One region of the Sporosarcina sp. GTC18466 genome, then DNA from elsewhere that is predicted to be linked to it. Evidence: riboswitches for the same ligand, from Rfam matches in the RefSeq annotation. Region 1 holds a riboswitch; each other region holds the start of a gene.
The links. A riboswitch is a leader RNA that binds a small molecule or an ion and turns the genes downstream of it on or off. The one in region 1 is predicted to bind thiamine pyrophosphate.
Positions count from the first base shown of each region.

Region 2: another riboswitch for thiamine pyrophosphate. It lies ahead of ACZ5FK_RS06495 (3-oxoacyl-ACP reductase); the one in region 1 lies ahead of ACZ5FK_RS05515 (thiamine phosphate synthase).
Region 3: another riboswitch for thiamine pyrophosphate. It lies ahead of ACZ5FK_RS06780 (ABC transporter substrate-binding protein); the one in region 1 lies ahead of ACZ5FK_RS05515 (thiamine phosphate synthase).
Region 4: another riboswitch for thiamine pyrophosphate. It lies ahead of thiT (energy-coupled thiamine transporter ThiT); the one in region 1 lies ahead of ACZ5FK_RS05515 (thiamine phosphate synthase).

Region 1 is NZ_AP044037.1:1,108,201-1,111,750, forward strand. Features, by position in the region: gene ACZ5FK_RS05505 (PilZ domain-containing protein) at 1-82, opposite strand, end outside; gene ACZ5FK_RS05510 (methyl-accepting chemotaxis protein) at 116-1,603, opposite strand; TPP riboswitch at 1,815-1,923, shown strand; gene ACZ5FK_RS05515 (thiamine phosphate synthase) at 2,000-2,605, shown strand; gene thiS (sulfur carrier protein ThiS) at 2,602-2,805, shown strand; gene ACZ5FK_RS05525 (thiazole synthase) at 2,807-3,550, shown strand, end outside.
Region 2 is NZ_AP044037.1:1,336,368-1,339,917, reverse strand. Features, by position in the region: gene rbsK (ribokinase) at 1-143, shown strand, start outside; gene ACZ5FK_RS06505 (nucleoside hydrolase) at 164-1,075, shown strand; gene ACZ5FK_RS06500 (VOC family protein) at 1,105-1,530, shown strand; TPP riboswitch at 1,595-1,694, shown strand; gene ACZ5FK_RS06495 (3-oxoacyl-ACP reductase) at 1,813-2,562, shown strand; one part of gene ACZ5FK_RS06490 (IS3 family transposase) at 3,344-3,550, opposite strand, start outside.
Region 3 is NZ_AP044037.1:1,392,630-1,396,179, forward strand. Features, by position in the region: gene ACZ5FK_RS06770 (CitMHS family transporter) at 1-210, shown strand, start outside; gene ACZ5FK_RS06775 (lactate 2-monooxygenase) at 520-1,731, shown strand; TPP riboswitch at 1,810-1,917, shown strand; gene ACZ5FK_RS06780 (ABC transporter substrate-binding protein) at 2,022-2,939, shown strand.
Region 4 is NZ_AP044037.1:2,865,153-2,868,702, forward strand. Features, by position in the region: gene ACZ5FK_RS14165 (DEAD/DEAH box helicase) at 1-387, shown strand, start outside; gene map (type I methionyl aminopeptidase) at 449-1,195, opposite strand; gene ACZ5FK_RS14175 (magnetosome magnetite crystal formation protein family) at 1,286-1,627, opposite strand; TPP riboswitch at 1,731-1,832, shown strand; gene thiT (energy-coupled thiamine transporter ThiT) at 1,919-2,476, shown strand; gene ACZ5FK_RS14185 (tryptophan-rich sensory protein) at 2,565-3,281, opposite strand; gene ACZ5FK_RS14190 (M3 family oligoendopeptidase) at 3,443-3,550, shown strand, end outside.

The DNA.
Region 1 (3,550 bases):
ACTCCGCTTCAAGAGGCTCTGAAAACGTATGCCTGAAATATTCCGTCCGCTTGTATAACACGGTCAACACGCTCCATTCCATCGGTCCTGCTGACTTCATTATACCAAAGACGAACTAGTTTTGCAGTTCGGACCCTTCCACGAGTCCCCGCGTCCGCTCCACCGTACCTGCAAGCGTCCTCGTGATCTGCTCGTTGTCACTGACTGCCGCATGTACCGTCGCATTCACTTCCTCGACGGACGCGCTTGACTGCGCAAGCAGGTCGGCGAACGACCCTGTCATCCTGCCGATATCCGCCGTCTCTTCCGCCACCAGCTTCATTTTAGAATCAAACCTCTCGAACTGCTCATGGAACGCCCCCAGCGTCTCGTGCATGCCGTTGATCTTCCGTTCTGCCTCGACTGTGCGCCTGGACTGCTCCTGCAGCCTGCCCATGCTCTCCTCTAGATCATGCCGGGACTGGCTGTTTGTCTGATTCACGTCCGTCAAATTCGCATTGATCTCTTCCAGCGTCTCAGATGTAAGGGCGGCGAGCTTCCGGATTTCCTCTGCGACAACCGCAAACCCTTTCCCGTGGACCCCTGCGCGAGCCGCTTCAATAGAGGCATTCAGCGCCAGCAGGTTCGTCTGGTTCGTGATTGCCGCAATCGACTTCGCGAGTTCATTCGTCTTCTTGATATTTGCCGTCAGCGAATCAAAGGAACCATTCAGGCCTTCCAGCATCGAGCCAACCCCTTCCATGCCAGCCCGCACGCCTTGCACATCCTTGACGACCCCGCCTGAGTGGCTCTGCATCTGGGCGGAAGAGTGATTCATATCCCGGCTCTCTTCCTGCATCTCCAGCAATGCCGCCTTCGCCCGATCCGTTTTCTGTGCAATATCCGAGATCTGGCCGGATTCCCGCTCCACGGACGCTGCAATCACATCCATCACTTCAAGCAATTCATGCTGCGATTCCAGGTTCCTTTTTGCGGCCAGGCCGATCTCATGCAAGTCGCCGGCTACCTGTTCAACGCCGTCATTCAATTCACGACGCTTTTTCCTCTCCTCCTCCGCCCTGCGGTTCTGCTCCGCCGTGAACACGCCAACTTGCGCTTCCAGTTTCTTTGTCTGCCTGATCTGGATGAACAGCCCGGCGCCAAGCAGCAGGAAAACCAGCATCAGGCTCCCCTTGCTTTCCGCAATCTGCTCCTGGTACGGATACCGGGCGAGAAATGTAAGCAAGACTAGCAAAGACAGTGCAAATCCATATCCCATGATGGCGGCTGAAATATGCACGCTAGCCAGGCCAAGCATGAAAAAGGCGATGCCCGCCGTTGCGATCGACGGGTCCCCGATCCAGCCGTTAAAGATGGCGGCACCTGCCGTGAAGGCGAACACCGCCCACGGATATGCCACTTCCAGCGGTTTGGATTTCAGCGCAAGCAGATACAGAATCAGCGCACCCGTCACCGGAACTGCCATGCTGGCCGTCTTCAGACCGTCCTGGCCTGTCGCTAGATAAAAGAGCGTTCCAATCAGGCTGGAAGCCCCCAGCGTCAAAAATAAGATTGTATTCTTTTGAGCATAACGCTTCCGCTGCAGCACCTGCACATCTTCCATTGTTCTCCCTCTTTCCAGCTGCAACATTCTTTAGAGCAGCTACTTTTTCCTTATCTTGTATGTAAATCGTATCATTACTGAACAGTCATTCATATAGTCATTCCTTACCAATTAACGATGAGAAACACCTATCCGCCATTGATCGTCAGACTCCTCTTGCAGCCTATCCAATTGAATGCTATGGTAGTAGACGAATTGAACTCCATACATAATTGACCATTAGGGGAATCCTTTACAAGGACTGAGAGAAGAGTGCGGCTCTGATACCCTTATCACCTGAACAGGTCTGTACCTGCGGAGGGAAGTGGCTTTTTTCAGGCGCTTTTTATACAGATCCGCCGACCACTTCGCTTCTTTTAGCAAGTGGTCTTTTTTGTATGTTTAAGGAGGGGTGTTATGGAGCTGATCGGCGTGACGAACGACCGTCTGCCCGCCCATAGGTTGGCTGAGGTGCTATCCGAAGCGGGCCCCTATTTGGACAGGGTCATTTTGCGGGAGAAATCAAAGACGGACCGCGAGCTGGCGGGGTTGATTGAAACACTTCTGGACAACCAGGTTCCTAAAGACAAGCTGATTGTCCACGGCCGGGCCGATATTGCGAAAATCTTCAAGATGCCGCGCGTCCAGATGCCTGGGCACGGTATTCCGCTGCCGCTTGCCGCGGAGCATTTTCCCGGCATCCGGTTCGGCGCTTCCGTCCATTCTACCGAGGAGGCGGAGCAGGCGCAGGCCGGCGGGGCGGACTGGCTCCTGTACGGCCATCTGTACAAAACGCGGTCGAAAGAGGGCCTTGCGGGGAGAGGGACGGATGAATTGGCGGAGCTCATAAAGGCCGTCAGCATTCCGGTGTACGCGATCGGCGGAATCCAGCCGGGCCATGTGAAACACCTTCAGGAAATCGGGGTGGCGGGCATCGCGGTCATGTCATCGATTTTCGGTGCCCCCGATCCAGTCCGCTCCGCCCTTTCTTATCGACATCAATGGGAGGGAAGCGAGGAATGAAAACGATCACATTGAACGGATTGCCGCGCGAACTGCCGGCCGACGTGGGGACTATCCACGAACTGCTGGATCATCTAGCGATTTCGGACCGCATCATGGTCATCGAGCAAAACCGGGAGATCCTGGATAAAAGCAAGTATGATGCGCCAATCAAAGACCGTGACCAAATTGAAATCATCCATTTTGTAGGAGGCGGATAAGATGCTAACAATAGCCGATAAGACATTCACATCAAGATTATTGCTCGGAACAGGGAAATACCCTTCATTTGAAACCCAAAAAGAGGCGGTCCGCGTTTCAGAAGCCGAAATCCTGACATTCGCGGTCCGGAGAATGAACATCTTCGAACCGTCGCAGCCGAATTTCCTCGAGCAGCTCGATCTGTCGAAATACACATTGCTTCCGAACACAGCAGGCGCCAAAACGGCGAAAGAGGCCGTGCGAATCGCGAAACTCGCGAAAGCGTCAGGACTTTGCGATATGGTGAAAGTGGAAATCATCGGGTGCGACCGTTCGCTGCTGCCCGATCCGGTGGAGACGCTCCGCGCGAGTGAAATGCTGCTGGAAGAAGGCTTCATCGTCCTGCCGTACACGTCGGACGACGTCGTGCTCGCAAGAAGACTTGAGGAACTCGGCGTCCATGCGATCATGCCGGGTGCTTCCCCGATCGGTTCAGGCCGCGGCATCTTGAATTCGCTCAACCTGTCCTTTATCATCGAGCAGTCAAACGTCCCTGTCATCATCGACGCGGGCATCGGCTCGCCGAAAGACGCGGCGCATGCGATGGAGCTCGGCGCGGACGGCGTATTGCTGAACACCGCCGTTTCGGCAGCGGAAGATCCTGTCAAAATGGCGCACGCAATGAAACTGGCAATCGAAGCAGGCCGTCTTGGATATGAAGCGGGGCGGATGCCGGAGCGCGATTACGCTGTCGCCAGCAGTCCG
Region 2 (3,550 bases), 230 kb from region 1:
TATGCGAGGGCTTTGCAATGGAGGAAGCCTGCCAATTTGCAAATGTGGCCGCAGCCATTTCTGTTACGAAGCTCGGAGCGCAGACAGGCATGCCGACGAAAAGAGAAGTGGAAGATTTCTTGAAGGCCTATCCATTACTTTGATTTGAAACGGAGGAATTAAGATGAAACCAGTCATACTAGACGTTGACACCGGAATTGATGATGCGATGGCGATCGCGTATGCCATGCATTCCCCGGAGCTCGATGTAATCGGGCTGACGACATGCTTCGGGAATAACTCGGTTGAAAATACGACACGCAATACACTAGCGGTCCTGGAAAAGATAGGGAAGACGGCGCCTGTGTATAGGGGTGCTGCAAAGCCGCTCAAACGCGATATAGGGAATTTCCCCCTGCATGTTCACGGAGAAGATGGGCTCGGGAATAGCTTTGTTCCACTTCCTGCAGCAAAAGCGGAGCAAGAACACGCGGTGGATTTCATCATCCGCCAAGTGAAAGAGCGTCCGCATGAAATCACGATGATCCCTGTCGGCCCGCTTACGAATCTTGCGCAAGCCATCCAAAAGGATCCTGCCATCGTCCCACTTTTCAAAGAGATCATCCTGATGGGCGGTGCCGTTTTCGTCCCTGGAAATGTCACGCCGTTCAGTGAAGCGAATATACATACGGATCCGGAAGCGGCTGAGCTTGTCTTTTCCTCCGGGCTGCCAGTCACTGTAGTTGGCCTGGATGTAACGATGAAGACCCTTTTACCAGAAGAGGCCTTAGAGAGCTGGCGTGCTAAAGGAACTGACGAAGCCCGGTTTTTTGCGGACATGACGCGTTTCTATATGGCAGCCTATGAGACATTCGAACCGGGCATCGGAGGGTGCGCCTTGCATGATCCGTTAGCTGTGGGCGTTGCAATCAATCCGGATTTTGTCCAAACGGAAGAGTGGAATGTAACGGTTGTCCTGGAAGGGGAAGAGACAGGGAAAACGGTACCGTCATCTAGCGGCAATCCAAAAGTCCAAGTGTGCACCGAGGTCAAGGCGGAGCAATTTCTTCACCACTTCCTGGAGCGGGTTTTATAGACGGGTCGGAAATCCAGGGAGGAATGTGAATGAAACATGTATACGATCATACGGGAATTGCTGTCAGAAGCATTGAGGACGCCCTTCCTTTTTATCTGAATGTCCTGAACGGATCGCTGGAGGACCGGTACACAAGCACAGCGCCGGGCGTGGAAGTGCATGTGGCGGTCGTGAGGACGGAAGAGCAGCTGATCGAACTGCTGGAACCGACGAATAAGAACTCTCCGATCGCCCGTTTCATCAGGCAGCGGGGAAAAGGGGTCCACCACATTGCGTACCGAGTCGATGACCTCGATCAAGCGATTGCAGACGCCAGAAGTAACGGAGTGCGTTTCCTGGAAGATACATTGCGGACCAATGCGAGGGGCAGAAGACTGATTTATATCAATCCGATTTCCACGGATGGCACGTTAGTGGAGCTTTGCAGTTATCCAGAGGCTGGCGGGGTTGATTGAAAGGAAAGGAACCATGACCTTGACTTACCATCCAGGAAACTATACGATGGGGCTATAACTGAATGATATGCACTAGGGGTGTTATGTAACTGAGACGAGTTTGACTCGAACCCTTTGAACCTGAACTAGTTCATACTAGCGTAGGAAAGTGTAAACTCGATACATATAATGTGGGCGCGTATGCCTTGTTTTTGATATGTACATAATGACTTTACGCAACTTTCCTACGGGAAGGCTGCGTATTTTTTTGTTTGATCAACTAAAGAAGTGGGAGTGTTCAAGATGAGCAGAACAGTAGTAGTGACAGGCGGGAGCAGAGGACTCGGCGCAACAATCGTGCAGACATTGGTGGAGCAAGGATTTCAAGTGGTCATCAATTATAACAAGAGCCGGGAGGCGGCAGAGCAGCTTGCAGCTGAAGCGGACGGGAAGGCGATTGCCATCCAGGCAGACGTGACGAACCGGGAAGAAGTGGACCGGATGATGACAGAGGCGGCGGACCATTTCGGCGGCATAGACGTCGTCGTCAACAATGCCCTCGTAGACTTTAAATTCGATCCGACAAAACAGAAAGCCTTCAAGGATCTGTCGTGGGACGATTATCAGAAACAGCTGGATGGCACGTTGAAAGCGGCATTCAATATCTCGCAAAGTGTAATTCCGCAATTCATGGAACGAAAGAGCGGCGGTATTATCAGCATTGGCACCAACCTGTTCCAAAACCCGGTCGTGCCGTATCACGAATACACGACTGCGAAAGCAGGGTTGATCGGCTTTACGCGTAATCTTGCGGCAGAACTCGGCCAATACGGCATCCGAGCGAACGTCGTATCGGGCGGTCTATTGAAAACGACGGATGCCAGCAGCGTGACAACGCCGGAAGTGTTCGACTTGATTGCACAATCCACTCCGCTGAAGAAGGTGACGACGCCTCAAGATGTCGCAAGCACGGTCGTTTTCCTTTGCTCAGAGCAGGCAGACGGCATTACGGGTCAGAACATCACCGTGGATGGCGGCCTGACCATGAATTGACCGCGTAATTTCAGGCGGACAGAGGTCTTCCTCCAAGTCTTGTATCACTATCAGCATGGCTACTTTACTTAGCAGTATAAACAGCAGTTAAAACGCACAGTGTTGTCTGTGCGTTTTTACTTGCTATGTACTATTCAACAATCGCGCCAGATGGTTGAAGTATCCACTTTTTAAGATCCTTTGCTTTCTTTCGGCTTTTTAACACTGAAATATGCTCCTAAAATTAAACCTAACGCTGACAATCCATAAATAACAGATGTAATGTCAGTATGAATATTTAAACTGGATGTAACCACAGCCAGTACGAGAGAAATCAAAATCAATAAATACTTCATTTTACCCATCCCTTTCTCAATAAAATTTACTGTTTATATACTTCCACAGGAGTGCGGTATACCAAATAAATCGAGATAAGTGTACTCGAAATCCCCATCTACTAGCCGGTGGGGATTTTTGCGCTTACCAAAGATGTACACTCCCTACTCCAGAATGGCGCCTTATTATGGAACAAGGGGCAAATAGCCTGTGTATTACAGTTCTTTATTTTTATCTATTGCACTTTTAGTCTTGAGTTGGATCTATGTCAATATCCTGGACACAAAAATGTTAAGTCGTTGTCAGAAACGGCATCCATTCATGGATGGTCCTGTATCCAGCGAAACCAGTCAAGTGAAAGCCCGCACTTGACAGCTTTCGCTGGATACAGGAAGTACAGTCCATGGATGTCGTTCCTGAAAAATGTGTAGGTAGGTTGAATCGAAGTCCTAATGACATCTAACGATCAAGCAGCTACCTGTCTGCACTGATCCTCGAGTTGCTGCGGCGTCAAGTAATCAATTGCCCCATGGATTCGTTTCCGGTTATACCAGGATTCAATGTACTGGAAGAGGGCAATTCGTGCTGCTTCAAAATCTAGATAAGTGGTTTGATAGATTTCTTCCTTCTTTAATGTGGCATGAAAAGACTCGATGCAGGCGTTGTCATACGG
Region 3 (3,550 bases), 280 kb from region 1:
GGCATCCCGTCGCTGTCCACGGCATACGCCATGATCGTCGGCAACATCATCGGCACCTTCGTCAGCCCGCTGTCGCCTGCCCTCTGGCTCGCGCTCGGACTCGCAGGACTCGAGATGGGCAAGCATATCCGCTATTCCTTCATGATGATGTGGGGGCTGAGCATTGTGTTGCTGATTGTTTCTGTTTTGCTAGGTGTCATTGTGATTTGATTGAATACATGAATGAAAGGCGTGCGGCTTCGAGTCGGCGTCTTTCTTTTTTGTCTAGCCGGGAGGAACGATTGCTTCCTTTTGGGGCAAGGTTGCTTCGTTCGAAGGAGTGATTGCTTATTTTGCGATAAGGATTGCTTCTTGTTGGCGTTAATTGCTTGTAATAAAGAGCAAGTTGCTTCGTTTTGCCTGTTGATTGCTTACAAAGGTTTAGATTGATTGCGTCAGCAGGAAAGGAGGTTGTTGCTTACTATTCAGCAGTGGCCGCCAGCCCTCTGTACCCTCCCCTCTCTACGAAGTTCTGAAAATATGATACAATTTAAACAATTGATGAAGGGAGAGAATCATATCTTGCAAAACATCGGAAATAGTGTGCAGTACCAGATCTATATGAACATGATCCAGCCCGGTCCGGACCGGCTGCCTGTACAGGTGGAGGCATGGGAGGAAAAGGCCCGCGAGAAGCTGAAAGACGGTCCGTACTATTATATTGCCGGTTCTGCAGGCAGCGGACAGACGGAGAAGAATAACCGCGAGGCCTTTGATAGATGGAATATCGTGCCCCGCATGCTGCGGAATGTGGATACGCGTGATCTATCGGTCGACCTGTTCGGCAAGACCTATCCGTTCCCCGTCCTGCTCGCTCCGGTCGGTGTCCAGTCCATCATCCATGAGCACGGTGAAGTGGCTTCTGCAAAGGCTTCCGCGGAACTTGGCATTCCGTTCATCGCGAGTTCTGCCTCCACTGTCCCAATGGAAAAAATCGCTGAAGCCGTCGGGGACGCGCCTCGCTGGTTCCAGCTCTATTGGGGTCGCGACAAGGAGGTTACTGCCAGCTTCTTGGAGCGCGCGGAAAACGCCGGATATTCGGCGATTGTTGTGACCCTTGATACAGCGATGATGGCGTGGCGGGAGCATGACTTGCGCAATGCGTATTTGCCATTTTTAATCGGAGAAGGCGTCGGCAACTATTTCACCGACCCGGCGTTCCGTTCAAAGCTTTCTGCGCCGCCTGAAGAAGATCCGACGGCTGCCATCATGCACTGGACTACCATCTTCGGCAATACGGGGCTCACATGGGAGGATATTGATTTCCTGAAAGAGCATACAACGCTGCCGATCATCTTAAAAGGGATCCTTCACCCTGAAGACGCGAAGCTAGCTTTGCAAAAAGGCGTCGACGGCATCATCGTCTCGAATCACGGCGGGCGGCAAGTGGACGGAGCTGTCGGTGCTCTGGATGCATTGCCGGCAGTTTGCGAAGCCGTGGACGGGAAAGTGCCCGTCTTGATGGATAGCGGCATCCGGAGAGGAGCGGATATTTTGAAGGCGCTCGCGCTTGGAGCATCTGCCGTGCTGATCGGCCGGCCTGCGATGTATGGACTTGCCGTTGCCGGACAAGAAGGCGTGAAGGAAGTGCTGCAGAACATGCTGGCGGATTTTGATCTGACGATGGGACTTGCCGGACAAGCCTCCGTGAGCGGGCTTCACGCAGATGTGATCGAGAGGGCGTTTAGGTAAGATGGTGCTGAAGGAGGCGAACCTCGTGTTTCCCTTCCCCTCCCCCTGTGCCTATGCTATGATGAAGCCAAATGAATACGAGACTGCTAGGGGTGCTTCGTGAGGAAGCTGAGAGAAGGCCGGTGCCTTTGACCCTTTGAACCTGATCTGGCTCATACCAGCGTAGGAAAGCGGGCATGCATATCACACAATATTGGTGTAGTAGGCGGATTCCCCCTTTCCGGGCGGAATCCGTTTTTTTGTATCTGTATTCATTGAATGAATTGATCACCTAAAGGGGGACGAAACACATGGAGAAAATTACAATCGGGCTGGAATGGTTCTTGAATCCGGATCATATGCCGCTCATTATCGGAATGAAGAAAGGCTGGTTCGCGGACGAGCAGCTGGAGATTGAAATGGTCGAGCCGGAGGAGCATTTTGATGCCATTGATGAAATCAAAGCGGGCAAGATGGATATCGCGATCACGGAGCCTCTTCACTTGGTCGAGGACCGGGCGGCGGGCGAGGATGTCGTCGGGTTCGCGCGCTTTTTGCATACGAACGGCGGTGTGATGTTCGAAAAAGGGAAAGGGATCGAGCGGCCGCGTGATCTGATCGGCAAGCGCATCCAATATCCGGGTGCGCCGGGGCTCGGCGGGCTCGCGATTGTCCGGACGATGGCAGAGCATGACGGCGCCGCGTGCAGCTATGATGATTTCATTCCGGTCAATAACGGTTTCTATCATACGGATGCGCTGGAGAGCGGCAAAGCGGATGCCGCGACGCTGATCTTCAACAATTTTGAAGTGACAGAAGCACGGCATAGAGGGCTCGATGTCGATTTCTTTGCGCTGAAGGACTGGGGCATCCCTGATTTCTGCCAGCTGATCTTGATCACTAATTCGAAGGTGCTGAGGGAGCGCGAGGAGAGCCTCCATAAATTTGTCCGCGTCTTCCGGAAAGCGATTGATTTCATTTTTACGAATCAAGAGGAAGCCAAGGCGATCTATCTGGAGTACATTCAGGCAGGCGATGATGCGCTTGCCGTCAAGACGATGGATGCGACGCTCCCTTGTTTCACGTTCGACTTTTCAATGTCTGCCGACTACTACAGCGAGCTGCAGGACTGGCTGCGGGCTGCAGGTAAAATCCAACATACCGTGCACCCGGAGGAATACTGGACGAACGAGCTTAGCTTGCTTGGGAAACGGGCGGTTGTGAAGTAAGGAAAGGAATGCTTGGCGTGCGGGGGATTGCTTCGTTTGGCGTGAGGGTTGCTTACTTTTAGCGTCCTGTTGCTTACTTTGTAGTGCTTGTTGCTTCTTTCAGGCGGTGGATTGCTCGCTTTTCAAGCTGGATTGCTTCCAATGGACCTCCCATTGCTTACTTGGCAAGCCACTTGGTTCGGCGCGGGCCGATTGCTTCGTTTGGCGTGCGGGTTGCTTACTTTTGGCGACGTGTTGCTTACTTTGTAGTGCTAGTTGCTTCTTTCGCGCGGAGGATTGCTCGCTTTTCAAGCTGGATTGCTTCGATCGGACAAGTCATTGCTTACTTGACTAGCCGCGTGGCTCAGCGAGAGCCGATTGCTTCGTTTGGCGCGGGGGTTGCTTACTTTTAGCGTCCTGTTGCTTACTTGGCTGTGCTAGTTGCTTCTTTCGGGCGGTGGATTGCTCGCTTTTCAAGCTGGATTGATTACAACGGACAACCCATTGCTTACTTGGCAAGCCGCGTGGCTCGGGCGGGCCGATTGCTTCGTTTGGCGCGGGGGTTGCTTACTTTTAGCGTCCTGTTGCTTACTTGGCAGCGCTTGTTGCTTCTTTCGGGCGGTGGATTGCTC
Region 4 (3,550 bases), 1.5 Mb from region 1:
TACTCGGATATGAGGAAGTTTGAACGGCAGGAGACATTGGAGCGGTTCCGTAAAGGCGATATCAACATCTTGATTGCTACGGATCTTGCGGCCAGAGGATTGGACATTGACGGACTGACGCATGTGATCCACGTGGATGTCCCGCATACGATCGAGCAATACATCCATCGTTCGGGCAGGACAGGACGTGCAGGGCGAGACGGGGAAGTATTGACCCTTCTTTCATACCCGGAGGAGAAGGATTACCGGAAGCTGACGAAGCAATTCAAACCTGTGCAGAAAATCTGGTACCATGGCAAGCTGATGGAAGGGAATGCGAAGACGAAAACGGAGACTGCCGTGAAAAAATCGCCTTCTAAAAAGAAGAAACAGCCGCGCAAGAAATAACGCGGCTGGGCATATAAAGAGACCTGGAACGCTATCAATGCGATCCAGGTCTCTTTTGGCATTATAGTTCAGTCAAGATCATCGGCCCGTCTTTCATGACGATAATCGTATGCTCGATTTGTGCAACTAAGGATTTATCAGGCGTCGCGAACGTCCAGCCGTCACTGAGCTCAATAATATGCTCAGCCTTTTCGGAGATGAACGGCTCGACCGCCAGCACCATGCCTTCAGTCATCAAAGTCTTATCCCATGCATCATAATAGTTCAGGATATGCTGCGGCTCTTCGTGGAGAGATGTGCCAATACCGTGGCCGGTCAAGTTCTTGATGACCGTTAGCCCATTGTCGCGTGCTTCACGTTCCACCGCTTTTCCGATCTGATTCAGCCGTGAGCCGGGTTTCACTTTCGTCATTGCCCGGTCGAAAGCGCTTTTCGCAACGTCACAAAGTTTCTGTTTCCGCTCATCAGAAGCACCTACGACGAATGAGATGCCCGTATCGGCGAAATAACCGCCGAATGATCCCGAGACGTCAATATTCACAAGATCGCCTTCCTGGATCACTTTGGAACCCGGAATGCCGTGGGCCACTTCATGGTTGACACTGATGCATGTGTAGCCTGGAAAATCATATTGATCGATCGGTGCTGAGACCGCTCCTTTTTCGGAGAACAGCCGGCCGCCGATTTCATCCAATTCTTTTGTCGTAATGCCAGGGACCGTGGCCTCTTTCATCGCTTCGCGAATCTCTGCGACGATCCGGCCTATCTTCTGTAACGCTTCGATTTCTTCAGTTGTTTTGACTATCATCTTTACAAGTCCTTTCTGCTCGCATTGCTTTACCATCCATAACTATATCATACGCAGCGGATGTAGAAATGGATGATGCATCCGCTTGGTTCACTTCATCACTTTCACGCCCTGGTAGATGTTCCATACAATTACAACTAGCGTCAATGCGCCGTATATGAGAAGAAACAGGAAAGGGGCCAATCCCCAAAAATCGAAACGTCCAGTCACGATCGTGTTAAGACGCTGTTCGAATGACACAAGGGAGAATGAAAAGATGATGAAACCCGCAATCAGGACAACGACCGGTATGAGATGTGAAAAGAGCGATCGTTTTGCGTTCATCTTCACTTCATGGTCATTGGAAGCGAAATAAACGACAACCGGCAATAGCAGCGGTGAAAAGAATATGCTGAAATAACACAATGCGGATAGTATTTTATTGTTGGCCAATAGGAAAACCTCCTTTTGCGAAAGATTCCGAGTAGAAGTATTTCTTCTGCTCATCTTGTTTCCAATTGTCCCATCATATACAATGAAGGCGACAATTGAATTACAAGACCACAAGGGGGGCCGTTTCTGGCTGAGATTGGACGCATGTCCTGACCCTTAGAACCTGTAAGTTCGCACTTGCGTAGGGATGTGGATGGAAACAGGCATACATAACGAGATGTCCCGGTTCTATCCGGGGCGTCTTTTTTTGTCCGTTTACCGTATCCCTCCAAAATCAAAGGAGGAGAAAAAATGGATCGTAAACGTCTTCAAATGTTGTTGGAAGTTGCTATTTTGGGAGCATTGTCTTTCGTGCTCGATCAGATTACGCTGTTTAAAATGCCGCAGGGAGGGTCGATCACCTTGTCCATGCTGCCGGTCATCGTCATGGCATTCCGCTGGGGACTCGCCGGAGGCATGCTGACAGGATTGCTGACAGGTACTCTGCAGGCTGTAATCGGCGGCACTCTCATACATCCTGTCCAGGGGTTCCTCGACTACTTCGGATCATATACGGTCGTCGGCCTTGCAGCAGTGACGCTCGGCTGGTACCGGAAAGCCATGGCAACCGGCAATAAAGGCGGAATGGCTGCAGCTGTCATTGCAGGAACAGTGATCGGCGGGCTTCTTCGCTACCTTTGCCACTACATCGCTGGAATCGTATTTTACGCACAATACGCAGGTGATCAGCCTGCATGGCTTTACTCATTGATCTATAACGGTTCCTTCATGATTCCGTCCATTATCCTATGTTCAGTAATTGCCGTTCCGCTGTTTGCTTCTTCACAGCGTTTGCTAAAACATGCATAACATGAAAGCCGCCCTCCAGTCTATGGAGAGGCGGCATTTCTTCGTCCTCCCTCCGGATAGTGGAGAACCATGTATGAAGGTATTCAAGCTATTCCCGTTTTGGGTCCCGCAGAAACAGGAAGCTTGCCGCAAGAACGACAAGCAGGAAAATAGCGGCGGACGATACGAATAACTCATCCGTGCCGTTTTTAACAGCTATGCCCAGGAAGGTCCAGATATACACAAGGATAAATACATAATCTCCGTGGTGATACATAAAATGTAGAGCTACAGCCGCACCGATCGTCATATATATGACCGTCCACAGCGGATCGCTGAGCCCCCATCCCGACCAATCATGCAACATCAGAACATATACCAGATTGGAGATGAAGGTGACGGAGGTCCATGCGAAGAACAAAGAGATAGGCGCCCGTTTCGCAAGTTTATTCTCCCGGGAAGGGTAAGTGAAATAAAAAATAGTCAAGGTCAGCAGCAAGGCAGCTTTGACTGCGAGCGACCAGTTGAATTGCTCGAATTGCCAAAGCAGCATCCAGGCAATTTGCAGCCCGCATGCCATGAGAAACAGCACAACCCGCCGAGGCATGAGCTGCGTCTGATCAGATCGGCTCTTGCTGATCCAATAAAAAAGCGATCCATATATGGCCACCCATATGAGAAAGACATAATGGGCCGGATTGAAGAGCACCGGAAGACGGCCGGTAATTTCATTCGTAGTAGTGCCATTCATTGAAAACATGGTGACTGCCAAATTACAGGCGATGGCAGCGACCAATGTAAAAGTCATAAGCAGTAATTTAGACATTCCAAATCCTCCTATATACAAGTATACATAGGAAAGGGCTAAGATGCGCAGGAAAGTATGAAGAATCAATTACAATTCATTTATTTCGATTCCCGAATAGTCGTGGTATAATGAAATGGCAGGTTTTTTTAGAATCTTAAAAATGAATCGGGGGAATCGGCATGACAAAATTAGCGTACTCACAAGTATGGGATTTGGATGTGTTTTTCAAAGGGGGCAGCGAATCTGAGGAGCTCCGCTCGCATTTGGACGAAGCATCGGATAAAATT